Regions from separate parts of the Furfurilactobacillus sp. W61-4 genome, predicted to be linked through region 2. Evidence: predicted binding sites of a transcription regulator. Region 2 holds the regulator's gene; each other region holds the start of a gene.

Region 1 (5,703 bases), on a different contig from region 2:
ATAGAATAAGAATGTTTCCAAGAAGACACTGGAAATCTTTTTCTTCAGCGGATTTTCGTCATCGTGATACAACGTGTAGATCCGTTTGGCCTTGTTTTGCAACAGGTCTTCCGAATCACTCCAATCGAAAATCTCATCAATTTCATCAGGCGTGTTCAGTGTTTCGAAGATCGTGGAATAACTCTTAGCATGGACGGATTCCATGAATTGAATGTTGTTTAAGACCGCCGTTTCGTGAGGCGTTCGCACGTCACGACGCAAGGCAGCCATCCCATCTTGAGACTGCAAGGTATCTAACAAGGTTAAGCCACCAAAGACGTGCCCGACGACCCATTTATGATCGTCATCTAAGGTGCGCCAGTCGTCCATATCATTAGAAACAGGGATCCGTGTGTCTAACCAAAATTGTTCAGTTAACTTCTCCCAGGTTGCTTTGTCAATTTCATCTGAGACTTGATTCCAGTTAATGGCCTTGTAATAACCGTTTTCCATAAAAACTCTCCTTACTCGCTGGCAGTTGTTTAAGTTGGATTAACTTTTAGATACTGCAACTTTCGCATTCGTTAGCGCCGACTTCACCATCATTATCCGTGAATGTCCGGACATAGTAAACCGACTTACAACCTTTTTTCCAAGCGTAGTAACGAAGAATGTTAAGATCCCGCGTGGTCATTTTATCGGTGCGACCAGCTTTCCAATCGTATAGGCCGGCTGGAATGGTTGATCGCATAAACAAGGTTAAGGCCATGCCTTGATCGATGTGTTCTTGTGCGGTGGCGTACACATCAATGACTTTTCGCATATCAATGTCATAAGCAGATTTGTAATATGGCATCGTGTCATTAGAAAGATATGGAGCTGGGTAATAAATCTTACCGATCTTCTTTTCTTGTCGTTCTTCGATGCGGTTTACGATCGGATTTAGACTGGCTGTCGTGTCATTAATGTAAGAAATGGAACCATTTGGTGCGATTGCCATGCGGTTTTGGTGATACAAACCGTCCGTCATAACCGCTTCTTTTAGCGCAGCCCAATCGGCCTTAGTGGGAATGAAGATCCCGTCAAATAGCTTGGCAACTTTTTGGCGGCTAGGGCCCCAATCCTCACTGACGTACTTGTCAAAGTAACTGCCATTTGCGTAATCGGATTTTTCAAAACCACCAAAGGTCTGATGACGTTGAGCAGCAATTTTGTTGGAGGCTTTTAGTGACCAATAGTTAAGCAGCATGAAGTAAACTTTGGTGAAATCCAAGGCATCTTCATCCCCATATTGCATATGATTTTTGGCAAAGTAAGCGTGTAATCCCATAGCGCCCAAACCAATCGCATGACTCTGCTCGTTGCCATATTGTACACTAGGCACCACATCAATATCACTATGATCAGTGACGTAGGTGAGGGCGCGAACCATCGCTTCAACGGAGTGACCGAAGTCAGGTGAAGCCATCAAATTAACGATGTTAGTAGAACCAAGATTACAACTAACATCTTTACCCAAAACTTCATATTCTTGCTTGTTATTTAGGGTTGAAGGCGTCATTACTTGGAGAATTTCAGAACACAAGTTACTCATGATGATTTTGCCATCAATCGGGTTGTGCATGTTAGCCGTGTCAATGTTAACCACGTATGGATAGCCAGATTCTTGTTGTAACTTACTGATTTCTGTTTCCAAAGTTCGAGCGCGAATTTTCTTTTTGTTAATGTTTGGGTTGGCCACCAGGTTGTCGTATTCTTTGGTGATATCGACATAAGAGAATGGTGTGCCATACTCTTTTTCGACACTTTGCGGTGAAAAGAGGTACATGTCGGCATCGTCAGCGACTAACTGATAGAACTTATCCGGAATCGTAACCCCTAGCGAGAGTGTCTTGACCCGCACTTTTTCGTCAGCATTTTCTTTCTTCGTTCCTAAAAAGCCGATGATGTCAGGATGGAAGACGGACAAATAAGCGACCCCGGCACCTTGGCGTTGCCCTAATTGATTCGAATAGGAAAATGAATCCTCCAGCAACTTCATGACTGGGACGACGCCTGAAGCAGCATTAGCGATGCCTTTGATGGAGGCGCCAGCTTCTCGTAAGTTTGACAAGTTGATGCCAACCCCGCCACCAATCCGAGACAACTGAAGCGCAGAGTTGATGCCCCGGCCGATTGAGTTCATGTCATCGGTTAGAGATAGGACAAAACACGAGACCAACTCACCGCGTCGGGCCCGACCGGCGTTTAGGAAACTAGGGGTGGCCGGTTGGTAACGTTGATGAATGATTTCGTCGGCCAAATCCATGGCTAGTTGCTCATCGCCGTCTGCAAAGAAAAGGGCATTCATCGCAACTCGATCAATGAAATTTTCTAAATAGATCTGGTTATCATTGGTCCGTAACGTGTATTGCGCATAATATTTATAAGCGGCCATAAAAGTCTTGAAGTGGAAATTTTGTGCGCGTAAGTAGTCATATAACTTTTCGATAAAGGTAAAGTCGTATTTTTCGAAGAAGTCTCGTTCGATGTATTCATGATCCAGTAGATAGTCGAAACGTTCTCGCAACGAACCGAACGTCATTGTATTTGGTTTGACGTTTTCATTGATGAATGCATCGAGGGCTTGTTGGTCCTTGTCGAGCTGAATTTGCCCGTTCACCGGAATATTAATCTCATTATTTAGGTCGTAATAAGTCACATCAGTTAAGTCTTTTAAAGCCATGCCAGCCACGCCTCCAGATTTTTGTTAAAAGAAAAGACGCACGCAACGATCACGTGCGCCAGAAATTACGACTTGTGTCTTGATTAGGCAGTCGCGAGGCGAGCTAGTACGTCTGGTCGGAAACCAGAGACAGCATCTAAACCATTCGCATCAACCACCGGCATTGCTTGGAAACCGCGACCCTTTAAGTAGTCGATTAATTCAGGGTGTTGATTAATATTACGTTCTTCAAACTCCACGTTGTGTTCGGTCAAGAAACGCTTTGTCATCTTACATTGAATGCAATTATCCTTCGTAAAAACCGTTACTTTAGCCATAATGGCCACTTCCTCTCTGCAGGTGTAAATTACTTCTTGATGACTATTAGTATAAAGTCTGCCACCGTAAATGCAACTAAAAACACCACATTTTGTGTCGTCTTTTTGAAGATGACCACAAGATATGGTGTGCGAGTAAGGCTGGTTGATTTTAATTTTTTTTCGCGTTGCAAGTGAACGTCAATCCCGTAAAATAAAATCAGAAATGAGGTCAATGACAAGCAATGAATAATCATTATTATACGCCAAATCCGGAGACAGTCCACCACGAAGCGACGTGGAATTTTCAATTATTAGGTCACGAATTACGCTTTACTACGGACAACGGGGTTTTCTCAAAGCGCACGGTTGACTATGGTTCACGCGTTTTATTAAGTACCGTTGATCTAGACCACGTTCCGTCAGGTAAGGTTTTAGATCTTGGCTGTGGTTACGGCCCAATTGGGCTAGCGGTGGCGGCGGCCTACCCCGAGCGACAACTTGATTTAGTTGATGTTAACGAGCGTGCGCTAGCATTAGCCAAGCGAAATGCGGTCCAGAATCAATTAACCAATACCCATATTTTTACGTCAGATCGGTATGAAGCCGTCACCGAACGGTACGCAGCGATTTTAACGAATCCACCAGTGCGGGCCGGCAAGCAAATTGTCGATGATATGATCACGGGTGCCCAGGATCATTTAATTGTTGGTGGTGCTTTAACGGTGGTCCTACAAAAAAAGCAAGGTGCGCCATCGGCAAAGAAACTAATGGCTGGGACGTTTGGTAATTGTGAAGTGGTCAAAAAAGATAAAGGCTACTATATCTTGCGGTCAGTTTTGACGGAGTCGGCAAGATGAGTCATCCTGAAAATGTTGAATTAACAGACGCCCAGATTGATTTTGGCATGCAGGAAGCTTTAACACAGGCACGAATTGCCGGTAGTGTGGGCGAAGTTCCTATTGGCGCGGTCGTGATGCACGACGGTCAAATCGTTGGTCGCGGGTATAATTTGCGGGAGCATGCCCAAGATGCCACTTTGCATGCTGAGATAATGGCCATCAGTGAAGCCAATCACACGTTAAAAACGTGGCGTTTGTCGGACTGTCAGTTATTTGTCACCATTGAGCCATGTCCGATGTGTAGTGGCGCAATCATTAATGCGCGGGTTGGTGCGGTCTATTTTGGCGCCCGTGACCCTAAAGCCGGAACGGTGCGTTCGCTTTACCAATTGCTGGAGGATGGGCGGTTCAACCATCAAGTTGAGGTCCATGAAGGCGTCATGGCTGAAGCTGCTAGTGGTTTGATGCAAGCGTTTTTTAGAGCAATTCGGGCGGGACATGGTCAGCCTAAGCCGCGATCACATTAAACGTTGAATGTTTTAATTTATGGAGGAAATAAATATGACTACTAAAGCGACAAGAAATTCTAATATTGAGATACTACGAATTATTTCGATAGTGATGATCGTTCTATCTCACTTTTCTCTATTTGGAAATTGGAATTTAGAGGGGACCGGAATTTTTAAAAAAATTATATTTCTGTCCTTTGATCCTTTGGGGCCAGCCGGGGCGGCGGCTTTTTTTATCATCACTGGTTATTTTATGATAAGGCGTTTTGAGACTATACTTGACCAGTTAAGAAAATCCACTCAGAAAGCTGTGAGTATTTGGTTTGAAACAGTATTTTATTTATTTACTGTGACATTAATTTTATGGTGCTTGGGTCGAGCCTCTTTTATTCAGCTTGTTAAGTCGCTACTTCCAATTTCAACGAATGCCTACTGGTTTATTAGTGCATATATTTTTCTAATGTTTTTAACTCCTTTCCTAAATTTTTTACTTCGTTCTTTAAATAGGCGTGATGTCTATCTTTTCGTCTTGGTTGTTATTTTCATGCTTGTGTTCGACTTAATGGGTAACGGTTTGATTAATAACGTATTTTTGGCAATAGGGAATTATTCGATCGGCGCACTTTTTAGCTTTGAAAGAGAACACATAGGTGAGCTAAAAACAAAGGCATTAGTTTTATCAATCTTCGTGATCTATGTGATAGATATTTTATCGGTCTTGATGATGCTAATGGTTCATTTTCCTTTCGGGCATGCAGCTCACTTTACAACAGACATTTTGGCAACACTTTTGGCTTCCAACTTGTTTTTACTTGTTTTGCAATTTCCTCAAAGGAATTCTCGAAGTATTAACAAAATAGCTTCTAGTGTTTTAGCAGTGTATCTAATTACTGAGGCACCAGTATTTCGTTATACGTTATGGCACCAAATTGTAAATATGCGAAGATTTCAAGATTCTCCTTTGATTTTGATTTATGGCTTATTATGCGTTCTAGTTATTTTTACTATCGGAATGCTAATCGATTTTCTACGTCAAGCTATTTTTAAATCATTAAATATAAATCGATTGTTGGCAGCTTTGACAGTTTCCACACTAAGTATTCTTCAAAAATTGACAGTTTTTGGGCAACGATTGTTCTTGAAAGCATTTATGAAATGAACGTCTATTAGAAAAGTTGTTTTTTTTTTCAGACATGATACAATGGTTTTTGCCGAAAGGCCATGAGGCAAGGTCGCCCTCACGAATTGTGTCAGGACCGGAAGGTAGCAGCACTAAGTCTGCGGCGGTTTGTGCTTCATGTTTATAAGACATTAACGCGTTTGGCCACGGGCTGGACGCTTTTTATTTGCGT
Region 2 (5,703 bases):
ACTAAAGTCCCGGCAGTATCAAAAAATGTGACCAACAAGAAAGTCAACACAACTACCCACATCTGCAATGAATTAATATCACCCATGTGGCGCACACCAACACCAAAAGTTGGTGCCAAACTTGGTGCCCCGGCGAGTAAATGCTGTGGCAACGGAATCAATTTCGTCACTAAACCGACGATAGAGGTGGCAACCATCCCAATGAAGATTCCCCCTGGTACCCGCATAACCATCAGGATGGCCGTTAAAATAAGACCAAAGATTGTCAACCACGTTGTTGTGGTTGAGAAAGAACCTAAGCCGACCACCGTGTCCTTGTTAGCAACAATCAATCCGCCGTCATGTAAACCAATAAAAGCAATGAACAATCCAATCCCACTAGAGATGGCGTATTTAAGATCCGACGGAATTGCGTTGATAATCATTTCCCGTAGTTTAAAAATTGTAATGACTAAGAAAATCAGTGAAGCAACGAACACTCCTGCCATTGCTGTCTGCCAGGGAACCTTCATCCCAATCACGACAGAGTAAGCAAAGAAAGCGTTAATTCCTAATGCAGGTGCTGTCGCGATTGGATACCGTGCCAACACCCCCATCAACACACAACCGATCGCACTAGCTAGGGCTGTCGCCGTAAAGACGGCGCCCTTATCAACACCCGCAGCTCCTAGCACACTGGGATTAACAAACAAAATATAGGCCATCGAGATGAAGGTCGTAAATCCGGCCAAGACTTCCCGTCTAACAGTCGTATGTAACTCGTCAATCATAAAGTAATGATTCAGCTTTTCGTTCACAATAGCACTCCTCTGAATTATTCAAACATTGAACCTCCTCAATGTTCGGATATGTTTTATGAAACCACGAGATAAATCATACTACTTCTGATTTTTAAAGTAAAACACGAACCGGTTTCCACGAAACACGAACAACCTCGTCGCTTTTTTGAAATAATTTGGCAGTTTATGAACGTTTCTGATTTCGTTCCTCTAAAACACAGAAATTTCCAAACAAACAGAAAAGCAATCGCTGATTATGACGCCCAACGGTTGCTTTTCTCATTAAAATATTCTTTTACTGTGGTCGCCGGTTTGGCCCAGCAACTAAAACCTCATGGCTTAAGAAGCGAATGCGTTGCATTAACCGGTCCGCCTTGACTGTCTCAGTCTCCCCCCGTTGATTAATGGAAAGATGCTGATCGGCTAATAATTGCATTGAAAAATTAGAAGTAAAGAACGTTGGTAATTCTTCTTGCATTCGGTATTCCAGAATAACACCCAGGACTTCATCTCGCACCCAAGAGCTCATCGAATCAGCGCCAATATCATCAATCATCAGGATCGGTGCTTGCTTGATCGCGTCCACCTTTTTGGCGACTGAGTTTTCTCCAATCGATCGTTTCATTTCAACGGCGAAACTCGGGAAGTGCATTAACGTACTTTGATAACCCAAGGTCGCTAATTCATTGGCAATGGCCCCCAATAAATAGGTTTTCCCCACGCCAAAATTGCCATAAAAGTATAATCCCTGATGAAAAACGCGTGGTTTTTGCGAATAGTCGGCCACAAATTGCATTGCTTGACGCAAAGCATCGCTACGTTGTTGTTCGTCACCATCCACATCATAGTCACTAAAGGAGGCTTGCTCGATCATCTTGGGCATCGAAACCGCATGCACTCGCTTCTTTAATAAAGAACGCTTTTGCGCTAACAGCGTCGCCTCTGTTGGAACATAAGTAACCTCAATATAATGATCGCTGACCACTAACCGGGGTTCATACCCTGGTGCAAACACTTGGGCCCCAGCTCGGACCTTATCACGTTGACTAACAAACTCATAAAGTTTAGACCCATTGCGCTCTAAGGCATCATCAGCTAATTCCGCTTGATGGGTTTGGATAAAGGACTGGACTTCCCCATCATTTGCCGCATTGGCAATCAGCTGTTGATAATCCGAATTAAGATTCTGTCGATTTAATAGATCGCGCATGGATTTTCCCAGATCTTGCATTATGACCGATCCTCCTGACTTTCTTTAGCCTTGGATAAACGTTGCCGTAATTGAGCGATTTCATCAGCTGCATTGCCATCACTGTTAGCAGATGAACCGGCCGTTTGGTTCCAATCGGGTAATTGTTCTCGTGATTTAGTTGGTCGGTTACCAGATCGACTCTGCTGACGAGTCGCCTGCGCTTGCGCAAATGCTTGCATGTGTTTAACCGCTTGTTCCGGCGTCTGAACCTTAGCTTTCGCCCAATCATTTGCCACGCGATCAACACTATTTTGATACAACACATTCTGATCACGATCGGCAATTAGGTAATAAATCAGCATATTCACAACGCTGGGAGCAAATAACTGGCGTTGCATGAAGGTACTTAAAACTCGTTGCTCACCGCTCGTTACATATTGATTCTTTTCTTGTTTTAAAACCGCCAGAAAGTCAGCAGGAGCATATGCCTTGACCGCTGCTAATATCGCGTGCAATTCGTCAGGTGCTTGTGCACTTGTTGGAGCTGCCTGACTATCAGTTTGAGACGAGGCCGACGATGGCACCGAGTCGGCTGTCTGCGCGCGCAGTTGCTGAAACTGATCAACCACGATTGCTCTAAAACGGTCGGGGTCAAATCTATTAGTGGTCACACTAGTCGCTTTCACAACTAAGTTGGCCAATTCCCGCTCATTTAACCCATAGAGTAATGCTTCAGCTTGAAGCAAATCTTGTGCAGCATCAACACTTGTGAGGTCCACCGATTCTCGTTTTAGATACTCACCTAATAAATGAAAATCCAGTGACGGCGCATTAGTCACCCGTGGTTGATGCGCGGATTGTTTCGAGTCAACCAATTGAGCCGGTCGCTGCGCTAACTGCTGGTCACCAACGTGATAGACATCTAAAAAGTCTGCAGAAATGTTTTTAAAGCGGCTCAAATTGAGGCGGCTCGCATTAAAATAGTCAAGAAGCTCGGTATACCGGGCTTGGCCGACATATTGAAATAACAACACACTCAATAAATCATCCTGAAAAAAGGTATCCGCAGCTAATGGTTGATGCAATTCATAGATATACAAATCGCCTAATGCATCCTGCTGATAGTATGAATTTAACAATCCTAACGCTTCAAGGCGTTGACGACTTGCCTGAAAATGTGGCAAGTCTAAGTCGGTCCAACTTAACAACTGACTGTGAACGCGGCGATTAGATAGTTGTGGTTGCTCACTGATGAAAGTTTGCAATGCATTATATAAACCAAACGCATTATTACCCAATATCGGTTGATACAAGCGCTGCCAGACATTGGTTGTTAGTTGATCGCGACTGGGGTTGATCACGATGAAACCTGCACGCGGTGTTAAAGTTGGCAAAGTATCGGCCATCGTTTGCAACTCCTTTCCATCACTTAATTAATGATTGGTGTCTCTTTTTTTATCTCGGTCAACCATTTCTTTTAATTCGTCCAAAAAGACGCCCATGTCTTTAAACTGACGATAAACGCTGGCAAATCGGATGTAAGCAATTTCGTCCACGTCTGCCAAATCGTTCATGACATATTCACCAATCAGTTGACTTGAAATTTCATTCTCTCCTAATGAGCGGACTTGCGCGTCGACATTCTCGACGACCCGATTCATTTGTTCCATGGTCACAGGACGTTTTTCAGCTGAGCGGATAATTCCTCGTAGGATCTTATCTCGATTAAACTCCTCGCGTGTTCCATCCTTTTTAATTACCAGTAAAGGGGCGACTTCAGTGCGTTCAAACGTTGTAAAGCGAAAACCGCACTTTTCACATTCTCGCCGTCGTCGAATTGCCTGACCTTCAGCGGTCGGTCGACTATCGACAACGCGTGTTTCCTGATGATGACAGCGTGGACACTGCATAATTTATAAAACTCCTTTAATTCATTGCCACTTCCTAATTGCGATAAGTCGCTCAAGTTAACGTGAAAAATCACTTAAATGATCAAGTAATTTTACCACGTGCTGTTTTGTCGCTTCAATGGTACCAATATTGGAAATAACAAAATCGGCCTTTTTTTCCTTGTCAGCCAACGGCATTTGACTCGCCATCCTCGCACGCGCTTGAGCGTCACTCAGATGATTACGTGCCATTAACCGGGCTTTTTGAACGTTTTCAGGCACGGTCACCACCACGATTAGATCAACCATCGATTCATAGTGTTGTTCAAATAACAACGGTGCATCAAGGATAATTGCTCGTGGCCGAGTCAGTTTTGCGTTTGCCAGTGCCTGTCTGATTAGATCTCGAATAATCGGTTGAACAATGGCATTTAATTTTGCCATTTGATCTGGATCATTGAAGACTAGACTGCCTAACTTGCTACGATCTAATTCACCGGTGTCCGTGAGTAACTCGCGACCAAACGCTTCAACAATCTTTTGTAATCCTAGACTCTTGGGCTGTACGGCTTGTCGGGCAAGCTGATCTGCATCAACAACATAACAGCCGGCTTCAGCAAATAAACGGGCCACGGTTGACTTCCCCGTCGCAATCCCACCTGTTAGTCCAATAATGACGGTCATTTATTTAGCGCCCCGTTTCGGCTTACTTGCTACCTGTTGATCAGACAAATGTAACCTTTGTTCTTGCGGACAAAAGGTGGTGCCCCGTTCGGCGACCTTGATTTTAACCATTGTCGCCCCACACCGTTCACAGGGCTGTCCTACGTGACCATAAGCATGTAGTTGATTCTGAAATTCACCAGCATGACCAAAAGCACTATACGTAAAAACCGTTGTGCCGTGCGCTTTAATCGCTTGATCCAACTCTAAAAAAATATTTTCGCGAAGCGCACTGATTTGTTTTTTTGTCAACGTCTTAGCTGGTTGCTCGGGATGAATCTTGGTTAACCAAAGAACTTCATCACAATAGATATTTCCCAATCCCGCCACGTTATTTTGATCTAATAGCCACGTCTTAATCGCTTTACGACTCTTGGCCATTTTATCAACTAGGTACGCGATTGTTAAGGTTGCCGGTGTCGGTTCCGGGCCCAATGATTTTAAACCCCCAACTTGGTTCTCTTGTCCTGTGTCTACCACGACCATTCGACCAAATTTACGCGTATCGTTGTACCACAGGTCATCACCATGATCAAAGTGAAAAATAACATGGGTGTGTTTGTCAACCGGTGTATTTGCCGGTGCACCGAAGAACTTACCTTCCATTCGCAAGTGAGACACCATCGTTAATCCATCTGAGAATCGAAAAAGCAGATACTTCCCTCGTCGATCAATCGCCGTAATTTTACGACCGATTAACAACCTTTTGAAGGCTATTTCACCGTTTAAAATCATCTTTGGATAAAACACATCGATATCGGTAACGGTTTGTCCGACAACTAGCTTAGTTAGTCCTCGACGAACCGTTTCAACTTCTGGTAGCTCAGGCATCTCACCCCTCCTTAACAACTACAAGATCACTTTGCCTCATACCAAGAGGCACCATGAGCACTTTCAACCTTTAACGGAATATCCAGTTTCACCGCTGAATCCATCACTTTGGGTACCAATTGCGTCAATGTTTCGATTTCTGTTTTAGGTGCTTCGAACACGAGTTCATCGTGAATCTGTAACAACATCGTCGCTTTTAAGCCAGCCTGTTTGAGGGCCGTCTCCATTTTGATCATAGCAATTTTGATAATGTCGGCAGCTGAGCCTTGGATCGGCGTGTTCATCGCTG
Region 3 (5,703 bases), on a different contig from region 2:
ACCGGTATGCCTGGTTTATTTGTTAATGGGTTTTATGATCTCAGCCAAATTTCTTATGGCGAAAAGTACGCTGGCTATCCAGAAAATAATCAGACAATAGCTCAGTTGCCTGATCCACGGTATCTGGTGATCGAAATTGATGGTCAACGGTCCGATGAAGTGACCTTTACGACCCGACTAGTGGATAAAAACCTTGATTTAGAAACCGGATTATTAAATGAGTTATTTGAGATTACGACACCGGGGGGCAAGATGCTGCAACTTTCATTGTCTACGTTTGCCTCACAAGCTGATGATGCGATTTTCGGTGAAAGCTATACGGTTCGGCCACTGAATTTTAGTGGCGCAGTGAAGATTTATAAGCAACATCCTTACATTGATCAAGTTTTTGATCGAGAAAGTGACCCACGGGCGGTGGTGCGTAAAAATGGGTTAGATCGACAGTATTTAAGCGCGGATTTTCCAGCAATGCAGATTACCACCCAGCGTTCGCAGCTAGGATTAGTCTTGATGTGGCGTTATTTGGGTGAAGATTCACTCGTTCATTTTGACCAGAATGACGGTATGCCACGTTATGTGATGGATCTCGATTTGGAACAGGGTTTAGCGGAGTCCTTTGACTTTGGTTATTCCGTCGGCGACATTCATAGTTTGATGGATGTCGCGATGAATCATGCGGCTTATTTAAAAGAGGCTAATGATCATCTAGAACATCATTCCTTTTCTTCACTATTCACGGAATCGGCGCGACAGATGCAAGCCTTTTGGCGTGATGCAGATATTCAAATTGAAGGGGACCCAGAGTCACAAAAGGGAATTCGCTTTAATCTATTCCATTTGCATCAATCTGCTGGTCATGATGGTCATACGAGCATTCCAGCTAAAGGACTCACCGGCGCTGGGTATGAGGGACATTATTTCTGGGATACTGAAATGTTTATGCTGCCGGCATTTATCTATACGGATCCCGATCGTGCCAAACAGATTCTGATGTATCGGTTTCAGACGCTGGATTCTGCTCGGCAACAAGCACGTGATTACGGATTAGATAGCGGGGCGTTATTTCCGTGGCGAACCATTAATGGTTCAGAGGCTTCAGCGTATTTTCCAGCCGGTTTAGCCCAGATGCATATTAATGCAGATATTGCTTATGCGGTGGCCGAATACGTGGCGGTAACTGATGATCAAACCTTCTTGGCAGAGGCGGGATTTGAAATAATTTTAGAAACGGCCCGCTTTTGGCAACGGATGGGGAGTTTTGGGGTCGATGGCCCTCAGGGTGGCCATTTTGTTTTGAATAAAGTCACCGGTCCTGATGAATATACGGCATTAGTGAATAATAACTACTATACTAATCGACTTGCACAACATAATCTGAGACTGGCAGTAATGTTTGCCAAAAAATTGCAGGCGACTGGTTCAGAGAAATTAGAGGCATTGGGCGTCACAGATAAAGAATTGGCTGATTTTTCCCACAGCGCTGATGAAATGTACTTGCCGTTCGACAAGGAACTAGGCGTTAAAATGCAAGACGATGGTGCATTTAACATGCCGATTTGGCCGTTTGACCAAACGCCACGGGATGATTATCCACTGTTGTTACACTATCATCCTTTGCGGCTGTATAGCCATCAGGTTAATAAACAGCCAGATACTTTGATGAGTGATTTTCTCTTCCCTGAGGATCAAGATATTGAACAGCTCAAACGAGATTTTGATTATTATGAACCAATTACCACCCACGACTCATCTCTATCCCGCGCGATTTTCAGTGTCCTAGCCAACCGAATCCGCGCCCATCATAAAGCTTACCGGTACATTGCCGAATCGATGTTAACCGACTTAAATAACAGTCAAGGTAATTCCCAAGATGGCATTCACGTGGGCAATATGGGCGCTAGTTGGATGGAAATGGTCTTTGGCGTTGCTGGCATGCAGCGAACTAAGGCGGGCTTGGTGTTCAGTCCACATTTGCCGACGCAATGGATGGGACTGGGCTTTAAAATTAAATATCGTGGCGAACAGATTGAAGTCCGCGTCACGCGCAGTCAGGCTCAGTTTACATTAATACATGGTGATGGCCTGACATTAACGTGTGATGACCAGACCGTGACGCTAAAAGAAACGACGCCAACAGTTGTTGTAGACTTAGTGGATAAGTAATGTGACAGAACGATAAAATCAAAAAATGATCCTTTCAGATACTGCGGTGCAAAGGTATGCAACGCGCTGATGGGATCATTTTTTATTGATCAAGATTGATGAGTGAGTCCTATTAAGTTAATTATTATGCACGGCATTGTGCTCGGCAAAGTAAGCTGTTTCGAGCTTGGCTTGAGCCGCTTGATTTTTCTTGTTGTACCATGGGGAAATCGTAAAGGCCAGAAAGTCATTGATCAGATAAACCGAGCTGTTGACAAACATTGCTAATGTAGCGTCACCTTGGCGGAATGAAACGGCCCACAGAACCATTTGTGCCAGTCCTGAGGCTACCCACCACAGGTATTGCTGCTTAAAGCGTAAAAAGCAAATGACACCCGCACAAGCTGAAATGCTAAAAGAGATCGCGTCAATCCAGGGCCGCGGGTCATTAGTAAAGGTACCGATGAGAAAGCCAGACAAACCGTATGTTAGCAAGGTTGCCAGGATAGCAATGAAGGTTGTTTGCCAAGTAAATGAGCGAATCTTACTGACCATATTTTGATTCCAAGACGGACTCATTAAGACGGGTAGATCTAAAGTGAGCATGTACACCAGTTGTTCACCAATTGACAAATAATTCTTGGCGGCAAAGCCAACGTAGACAAAACATAGAGCGGACAAGATACCCAACAGGCCATTGACACTTTTGGCCTGATTGATTGCTAAGATGCATAGCACACCAAGCGTTGTTCCGATAAAAGTAACTAAGCTAACCCAACTAAATGGGTTAGAAACGAGGGTCATGATTTGAGCCCCTAGCGAAAAACCGAATAGCCAATATGAAGCAGTGTGCCAGCCTGTTAATTGATGTGCGAGAAACTTGAAATAATTTGTCACTTGATGCATAGAAAGATCTCCCCTTGCTTTATATTGTGGTGATGACATGAAAAAAATCATGAAATCAAAAACGCACGAGAAGTATCTTAGCATCCCTGATTATAAAATAAAAATGCGATTAAACTGCTTATTGTATATAGCATTTTATTGACTAAATGAGGCGATAAACGATGTCCTGACATGAACTGAACCAATTATGAGTTGAACACAAGATATTGTAAAAATAAATTTAAAAAATCTATATCTTGTGGTCAAATAAATTGATAGTCTCATTTGGTGCACATAAAAACCCCTCAACTGGGGGGCGATTGAGGGGCTGAGAAACCAGGCTTGATTAGAACTAGATCAGCTGAAAGCTGAGTTGTGGTTCGCGCATTTGTAAAATTTGGCCCAAATGGCTAAAGCGCACTTGAAGCTTCCTTAGACCGATCAGATTTGTGTCTAAAATTTCAATCCGGTAAGCGGAGGTCGGACTGGGATGGACTAAGTTAAATGTAATGTACTTCCCTTTGGGAAAGTGAACGCGATGATGACCTAGTTCGTTATGAAAGATTGTAATCATAGGTTTGTCCTCCTTACTATGTGATTCACCATAACAAGAAATAAATGTGAATGATAATTATGTGCTTCTAAATGACCAATTTTTCTTGAGAAAAGTCGTTATAACGGGTTGTGTTTTCAAAAGTAGTTCGCTAATATAGTAAGGTACTCTTTGAGTTAGATGGATTTGCGCCTGTAGTGTAATGGATCGCACGTAAGATTCCGGTTCTTGAAATGGGGGTTCGATTCCCTCCAGGCGCATTATTAACACCTTTGTTTATATGTTGTTTACCTGGCTAAATTCCTGTTGTGTAGGGGTTTAGCCTGTTTTTATGTTATTTTTATCTTTGTTGATTTCGTGGCCTTTTGGTTACCAACTAGACGACATCGAAAGGTGGGCTTTACGCTTTCGCAAAGTTCGGAAGCTACTTCCGCCGGTAAAGTCTTGCGCTAGGTTGATGTTCAGCATCAACTCGGCTGGCTCGCTCAAAGTCTAGCATGTTAACCAAGGTTTGCTTAACAATTTGGTCGGGATGCAGGCAGAATGTTGTAAACGTTTTCATAAACCTTTATACTGATTTTGGTAAACTTTACTAAAAAAGTGGAGGCCGAAGACAAATGAATTTTGAACAGAAGACAATGGGCACATTGAAGAATGGTGAAACGGTTGATCAACTGACGTTAACTAATGATCATGGTGTTTCAATTCGGGTTTTAACTTTAGGTGCCACATGGCAGGGCTTCGATGTCCCTACTGGTCACGGTGGACAGGCGAATTTGTTGGTTGGGTACGACCAATTGAGTGACTATGAAGCGACGCCATTTTACGTTTGCAAGACGGTGGGGCGTGTCGCCGGTCGTATTGGTGGCGCAGCCTACGAGATTGATGGAACAACCTATCACAGTGATCAAAATGAAAATCAAAATACGCTTCACGGCGGATATCATGGCTTTTCTGACCGGGTTTGGGACATTGCTGGTCATCAAACCAAGGATGATCAGATTTCGGTGACATTGTCGTTGGCCGTCGACGGGGACGTCGATCATTTTCCCGGCGATATGCAGGTTAAAGTTACTTATACGTTAACCAATGAGGATCGGGTTACTTGGTCAATTACTGGTAATAGTACAGCGGCGACGTTGTTTAACCCGACGCTCCACACTTACTTCAATGTGACCGATCAGGCTGCGTTAAGTACGCAACAGCTGTGGATTAATGGCCATCAGCGCGTCCGTTTAGGCAGTGATAAAGTGCCAACTGGTGCTTTGGTAGAAGTCACTGATACCGCTTATGACTTCACTAAGACGGCAACGATCACAGATCAATTGGCAAAATTAGCGACAGAAAATGGCGGCCGTGAATTCGATGATGCCTATCGGGTTAATGGTGATCAAAAGCAGCCAATCGCCACGGTCAGCGATCCTGTTAGTGGACGAGCATTGGATGTATTTTCGAACCGCGATGGTCTGGTCATCTTTACTGCAGATCCACTTGGTTACGATCAAGATGAAGCCTACCAGGCAAGTCATCCGTTTACGGCATTAGCGATGGAGGCGCAGTGGTTACCTGATGCGATTCATCATGACGGTTTTGGCGATATTGTCTTGCCTGCCAAAGCCGAGCAGACGTATGAAATTAGTTACCAATACCGGCAGTTGAAATCGGCTAATTAATGTTGTGACATTAATCGAATAGTGGCAAAAGCAAGGGGAACTGTGACATAACTCCGCTTTGCCAATGAGTACCAACGAAAATAGCACTGTTTCCCCAAACTTTTTGGGAAGCGGTGCTATTTATGTCGGACGGAATTGGCAAGAGTTTGGCACACGTTATTGAGGCGATAGCCGTCTTGCATATATTTATGTCACCAGGCTTTTTGAGCTATGTAGGCCAATTCTAAAACTTAGTGACCATTTTTGTTCCTAGTGGTTGTTTTTATGATTTTTAGTAAAAACATTTATCGGTAGATATCGCCTTGAATGCCATGATACAACCGGTTGCACGATTTTTTAACAGGAAGTTTTATTTGATAATTTTAGTAAAACTTCGTATAGTAGATTCCGGAAGCGCTTACACTAAGTTCACGAGGAGGCAACAAAAATGGCGAAAAAGGATCAGAAGAT
Region 4 (5,703 bases), 180 kb from region 2:
CTTTCATGATTGGCTCGCTCGCTAAAAAGCCTAAGTCAGGTTCATCCAATCGCGTAAACGGAACGGCCCGTGAAGCCATGTAGGCGGCGTCCGTGGGTGTTTGATGATAAATGTACAACTGATTCAAGGTGTAGGCATGACAGCTCACCTGATCAAACGTTCGTCCTGCATCAAAGACCCCTTTAGCAACCGCAAACGGAATGCCATTTGTCGCCAACACACGGTCACCTGCATTCTCCAAAATAGCGGCGCCGTTAAACGAAATTTTATACTGACCAGGCTGTTGCGCCAATCCCAGCGCCTGTAAATTATCTTCAAAGGATTCGTATCCTCGTCCTGAATTGGGCACGAAGTACACACCAGCTGCTGTCGCTGCTTTAATCGCCTGAATATTTTTAGCACTCAACGTGCCATCTGTATCGAGCAACGTCTCGTCCAAATCACTTGCAATTAATTTAATCAAAATTGTCACTCCCATTTAGATCGTTGTCATCATGACATCGTCTCTGCTTCTCATTCAGCATACCGAAAAAGCAAGGGCGTGACAATGATGTAAACGATTTCGTGGTGTATAGTTAAGTCGAATCAATGTGACACGTTAAAAAAATGAAAGAAGTGAATCCTTATGAGTAAAGTTTTCGTATCTGCACCACTTCCCGACAAGGCAAGTGCCCTGCTACACGATGCCGGTTTGACCGTTAATGCTTACACCGGTGATGGTTTAATTGACCATGATCAATTAAAAACGGCCGTGGCTGATGCAGATTTTCTCATCACCGCATTATCAACGCAAGTCGACAACGACATTATTGAGTCCGCACCACATTTGAAATTGATCGCTAATTATGGCGCTGGATTCAATAACATCGATATTGCTAGTGCGAAGGCGCATCACATTCTGGTCACCAACACCCCAGCAGTCTCCACAACATCGACGGCTGAAGTCACGGTTGGCTTAATTCTGGCGTTGCTTCATCGCATTGCTGAAGGTGACCGACTCATGCGCAGCACTGGTTTTACCGGTTGGGCTCCCTTATTTTTCTTAGGCCACGAACTTGCCGGTAAAACAGTCGGAATTATTGGCATGGGCAGCATTGGCCAAGCAGTCGCTAAACGTCTCCATGCTTTTGATATGCATATTTTGTACAGTCAGCGTAAACCATTGCCGAGTGAAACCGAACTCGCCTTAGACGCGACCTACGCGACGGTCCCTGAAATTCTCAGTGCCGCTGATATCATTACCGTCCATGTTCCACTGACGGATGGAACCCGTCACCTCATCGACGCTGATGCAATGGCTCAAATGAAAGCTAGTGCCGTGTTAATTAATGCGGCCCGAGGCCCAATTATTGACGAAGCAGCCTTACTAACAGCCCTGCAAAATCATCAACTTGCTGGCGCAGCCCTCGATGTTTATACCGATGAGCCTCATGTCGCGGATGGCTTCAAAGCATTAGATAATGTCGTATTAACACCGCATATCGGTAATGCAACGGTCGAAGCCCGTGACGCGATGGCTGAAATCGTGGCCAACAACGTCATTGCATTAGATGCTGGGCATGAAGCCAAATTCATCGTTAACCCGTAACCAAAAATCCCGCAGTAAAGGCGTTATTTTAATCAGCAGACTGGTCACAACTGCTTGCATTCGCTACAATAAATCTAAACCAAATTGGCAATTTTCATGATCGTCAATTGACAAAATGGAGGATTTATCGAGTATGTGGTCAGAGTTTAAAACATTTATTGCGCGAGGCAATGTGATCGACCTAGCCGTTGGGGTGATCATTGGCTCCGCCTTCACCGCGATTGTTAAGTCGTTGGTAAACACGTTAATCAATCCGCTCCTAGGCTTATTTACTGGCGGCATCGACTTCTCCAGTTGGGTCGTTAAACTAGGTGGCGCCAGCTTTCGGTTCGGTAGTTTCATCAATGCGATCATTAACTTTCTGATCATCGCGTTTGTTGTCTTCCTCATGGTAAAGGCGATCAATCGTTTTATGCCCAAAAAAGAAGCCGATCAAGCGGAAGATACCAAAACAGACCAGCTGTTGATGGAAATTCGGGACGAGTTAAAAGCAGCTAACGACCACGCACCAAAGGAATAAATTTTTTTTGAACGTCAGACACCTTGTCTGGCGCTCTTTTATTCAATGAATTGTCAGCAATACATCCGGTAGCCAGCCGCAAAATGTTGTACTATATGTGGTAGTGTTAAAAAACTTGAATGAGGAGATATCATGGTGATAATTACCGCAGGCATGATCGGGGTTGGTAAAACCACTCTGACTGGATTAATCGCAGATCACTTACACACGAAAGCTTTTTTTGAACCGGTTGGTGATAATCCGGTCCTTCCCCTATACTACAAGGATCCGAAGCAATACGGTTTTCTGCTCCAGATTTTCTTTTTAAATAAACGTTTTTCAATGATCAAGCAAGCGTTGGCGGACGATAATAACGTCCTCGACCGGTCAATCTACGAAGACGCCTTATTCACAAAAGAAAACAACAAGGAAGGCAACATTTCGGATACTGAACTTGATGTCTACCTAAAATTACTCGACAATATGATGAATGAGCTGCAAGAGTTGCCGAAGAAGGCACCCGACTTAATGGTTTATTCTGAAACCGACTTTGAAACGATCCTCTACCGGATTAAAAAACGCGGTCGTGATTACGAGCAGTTTGATGACGACCCAGGTCTACGCGACTACTACTACAAGATGTGGTCCGCTTACAAGGATTGGTACCGCGAATATGATGCCTCACCAAAAATGAAGGTTGATTTGCAAAAATACGACTTAGAGGATCCTAAAAACATCCAAGAAGTCTTAGCCGAAATTGATGAACATCTAGCGGCAATTCGCCATTAATCTTTTCAATAACAAAATAAATCCCCCACAACAGCTCGAAGCTAAGCCGGTTGTGGGGGATTTATTTTGTTATTAAGGTGACTAGCCCGGTAAAAATTTCAAACTAATCAGCATCCGTTTGATTACCTAATTCAGCAATGGCCTGTGCGTAAATCGCGGCAGCTCGGTATAGATCGTCCACCGGAATAAATTCATTGGGTTGGTGCATCGTATCAGGTGTATCTGGGAACATGGCACCAAAGGCAACGCCCCGCTTCATCAACCGACCGTACGTGCCACCGCCAACAACTTCTTCTTTGGCTGGTAAGCCGGTCTGTTCGTGGTAAATGTTTAACAGGGTCTTAACGATCGGATCCTCGGCGTCCACGTAATGTGGCACCATCGCCCGACCAGCTTTAGCCGTGCCATTGTGCGCTTGAGCAGCCTTTACCACCGCATCAGTGAGTGCTTCAGCAGTCGTATTCTTAGGATAGCGGAAGTTCAAAGTTACCTGACCTGCTTGTCCAGCAAAGCGTAAAATCCCAATGTTCAGTGACAAAGCACCCATGACCGCGTCAGTGATGGCAACACCTAGATGTGCACCGACTGTATCATCGTGAACATCGTCGCGCACGAACGTTAAAAAGTCGATTGCTGCACCAGTGAAAGTTTGGCCAGCTAAAAAGGCCGCTAAGTAAGTCCCGGCATTGATCCCATTTTCAGGCATCGCGCCGTGAGAAGCCTTCCCGTCGACATGCAGGTGAACCCCATCTTCCTCGATGGTCACTTCACCAGTGACAGGGGCCTGATCTAAGAAGGCCGTAAAGTCACTGACCAAGGCCTCATTGTCGCCACTAGCCACCACTGCATCCGCTTGGGCGGGCACCATATTGTCTCGTTCACCGGACACAAAGGAAATTAACGTGTTATCGGCCTCAGCCTCTTGACCACCGTCAAACGTTGCTTTCAACGTGATATTTCCCTTTTCGCCGTTAATAATTGGGAATTCTGCATCTGGTGAAAAGCCTAAGGTTGGCGCTGGCTCAACTTCAAAATAACGATTCATCCCCGTCCAATCGGATTCTTCATCTGTCCCAATAATAAAACGAATCTTGCGCTTGAGGGGCAAGCCGAGTTCGGACACAATCTTTAATCCATAATAAGCGGCCATTCCGGGGCCCTTATCGTCAGAAGCACCCCGAGCATATAAACGTCCATCTTTTAAGGTTGGTGTAAACGGATCAGTATCCCAACCAGTATCAGCTGGCATTTCATCCACATGCGCCAAAACAGCCAGTGTTTCTTTAGCATCTGGGTCACCAAGCTCTACATATCCAACCACATTATCAATATTCTTGGTTCGAAAACCATCACGCTTAGCCAAACTTAAAAATGTTTCTAAAGCGGCTTTTGGTCCCGGCCCAAGTGGTGCGTCATCGGTGGCCTTACTATCATCACGCACACTAGGAATTTCTAACATCGTCTGTAAGTCGGTCATCAAATCTGTTTTACGTTGTGCTACTTCTGCTTGCCAATCTGTCATTTACCCTGCTCCTTTTCTTTTCATCATTATGCCATAGTTTAGCATAAATTAAGTGCTAAACACGGTCATGATGACTGAGAATGCTATACTCGACATAAAGTCGTGATGAAAGAGGTGCTTGACGATGGCAATTCAACCGATTACTGAAGCAATTCTTCGACAAACAATCCGGCCACGACCGGCGGACAGTCACAAGGGAACTTATGGCCGTGTCGTGTTAATTGGTGGCAATGCGCGTTATGGTGGGGCGATCATTATGGCCACGACCGCCGCAATTTATGCTGGGGCCGGCCTAACAACCACGCTCACCGATCCGCTGAATATTACGGCACTGCATGCGCGAATGCCAGAAGCGATGGTCGTTGATTTTCACAAATTAAATTTGCTGCGTGAACTTACCGAAGCTGCTAACAGTGTCGTCATTGGTCCCGGGTTAGGCACAGATGATGCTAGTTTAAAGATTTTACAAGCTGTCTTTGCAACTGTCAGTGCGCAACAGTCGGTAACCATTGATGGATCTGCGATTGACCTAATCGCAAGCCACGATCTACCATTGCCACAAGCAAAAATAATCTTTACCCCTCACGAGATGGAGTGGCAGCGCTTATCAGGTCTGACCATTTCCCAACAAACAGCCGCCAACAACACTCGCTTAGCGCAACAACTCGGTGGCATAATCGTTTTAAAAAAGCATCACACCCAAGTGCTATTTAAAGATCAAACATTTGAAAATCCTGGGGGGACACCAGCGATGGCGACAGGTGGTATGGGGGATACCTTAGCTGGTATGGTTGGTGGCTTCACCGCCCAATTTGCCAATCAATTGAATGCCGTCTTATCAGCTGTGTTTATCCACAGCCAGATTGCAGATGATTTAGCTCACAATGCTTACGTCGTCTTGCCGACCCAAATCAGTGAAGAAATTCCTTGGTATATGAAGCAATATTCTCTCCCCCAAGCTTAAGCTTAGCCAATTTAAATACCGGGCCAACGCTGCTCAATTTCACAGACATCCTGTTATCCACCAGAAAATACAGGACAATGCACTCACATAAAAGCGAACCTCAACTGATGACAATGTCATCAATTGAGGTTCGCTTTTTGGCTCGTTATTAATCGACTTCAGCAGCCACTTTTTTAAAGCCAATTCATCTTATTCTAAATTAGCAGCTCGTTTGGTCGCCGCTAACTCTTCTTCTGTCAACGCCCGATAGTGACCCGGCAATAGGCCGCCAGTCCCAATCGTTAGCGGTCCAAACGCTTCTCGATCTAAGGCAACCACCCGTTGTCCCAAAGACCCCACCA

Evidence for each region. The regulator NrdR, encoded in region 2, represses ribonucleotide reductase genes. The targets are predictions, from matches to a motif close to ACACNATATATNGTGT.
Region 1: the regulator NrdR is predicted to act here: its motif matches at 3,137-3,152, upstream of nrdH (glutaredoxin-like protein NrdH).
Region 3: the regulator NrdR is predicted to act here: its motif matches at 3,245-3,260, upstream of pnuC (nicotinamide riboside transporter PnuC).
Region 4: the regulator NrdR is predicted to act here: its motif matches at 2,197-2,212, upstream of AC27FN_RS03170 (deoxynucleoside kinase).

Annotation. Positions count from the first base shown of each region.
Region 1 covers NZ_BAAJNZ010000002.1:88,496-94,198, reverse strand. Annotated here, with positions in the region: gene nrdF (class 1b ribonucleoside-diphosphate reductase subunit beta) at 1-492, opposite strand, end outside; gene nrdE (class 1b ribonucleoside-diphosphate reductase subunit alpha) at 539-2,704, opposite strand; gene nrdH (glutaredoxin-like protein NrdH) at 2,788-3,021, opposite strand; gene AC27FN_RS03740 (class I SAM-dependent methyltransferase) at 3,246-3,860, shown strand; gene AC27FN_RS03735 (nucleoside deaminase) at 3,857-4,369, shown strand; gene AC27FN_RS03730 (acyltransferase family protein) at 4,404-5,510, shown strand; RNA gene ffs (signal recognition particle sRNA small type) at 5,570-5,656, shown strand.
Region 2 covers NZ_BAAJNZ010000001.1:452,471-458,173, forward strand. Annotated here, with positions in the region: gene AC27FN_RS02240 (NCS2 family permease) at 1-770, opposite strand, end outside; gene dnaI (primosomal protein DnaI) at 1,075-2,010, opposite strand; gene AC27FN_RS02250 (DnaD domain protein) at 2,010-3,377, opposite strand; gene nrdR (transcriptional regulator NrdR) at 3,405-3,881, opposite strand; gene coaE (dephospho-CoA kinase) at 3,939-4,544, opposite strand; gene mutM (DNA-formamidopyrimidine glycosylase) at 4,545-5,414, opposite strand; gene polA (DNA polymerase I) at 5,441-5,703, opposite strand, start outside.
Region 3 covers NZ_BAAJNZ010000004.1:210,220-215,922, reverse strand. Annotated here, with positions in the region: gene AC27FN_RS06750 (glycoside hydrolase family 65 protein) at 1-2,163, shown strand, start outside; gene pnuC (nicotinamide riboside transporter PnuC) at 2,281-3,039, opposite strand; gene AC27FN_RS06740 (hypothetical protein) at 3,380-3,601, opposite strand; tRNA gene AC27FN_RS06735 (tRNA-Arg) at 3,769-3,840, shown strand; gene AC27FN_RS06730 (aldose epimerase family protein) at 4,198-5,253, shown strand; gene AC27FN_RS06725 (hypothetical protein) at 5,681-5,703, shown strand, end outside.
Region 4 covers NZ_BAAJNZ010000001.1:627,950-633,652, forward strand. Annotated here, with positions in the region: gene AC27FN_RS03155 (Cof-type HAD-IIB family hydrolase) at 1-472, opposite strand, end outside; gene AC27FN_RS03160 (2-hydroxyacid dehydrogenase family protein) at 626-1,588, shown strand; gene mscL (large-conductance mechanosensitive channel protein MscL) at 1,722-2,108, shown strand; gene AC27FN_RS03170 (deoxynucleoside kinase) at 2,241-2,876, shown strand; gene pepV (dipeptidase PepV) at 2,980-4,398, opposite strand; gene AC27FN_RS03180 (NAD(P)H-hydrate dehydratase) at 4,529-5,362, shown strand; gene AC27FN_RS03185 (pseudouridine synthase) at 5,552-5,703, opposite strand, start outside.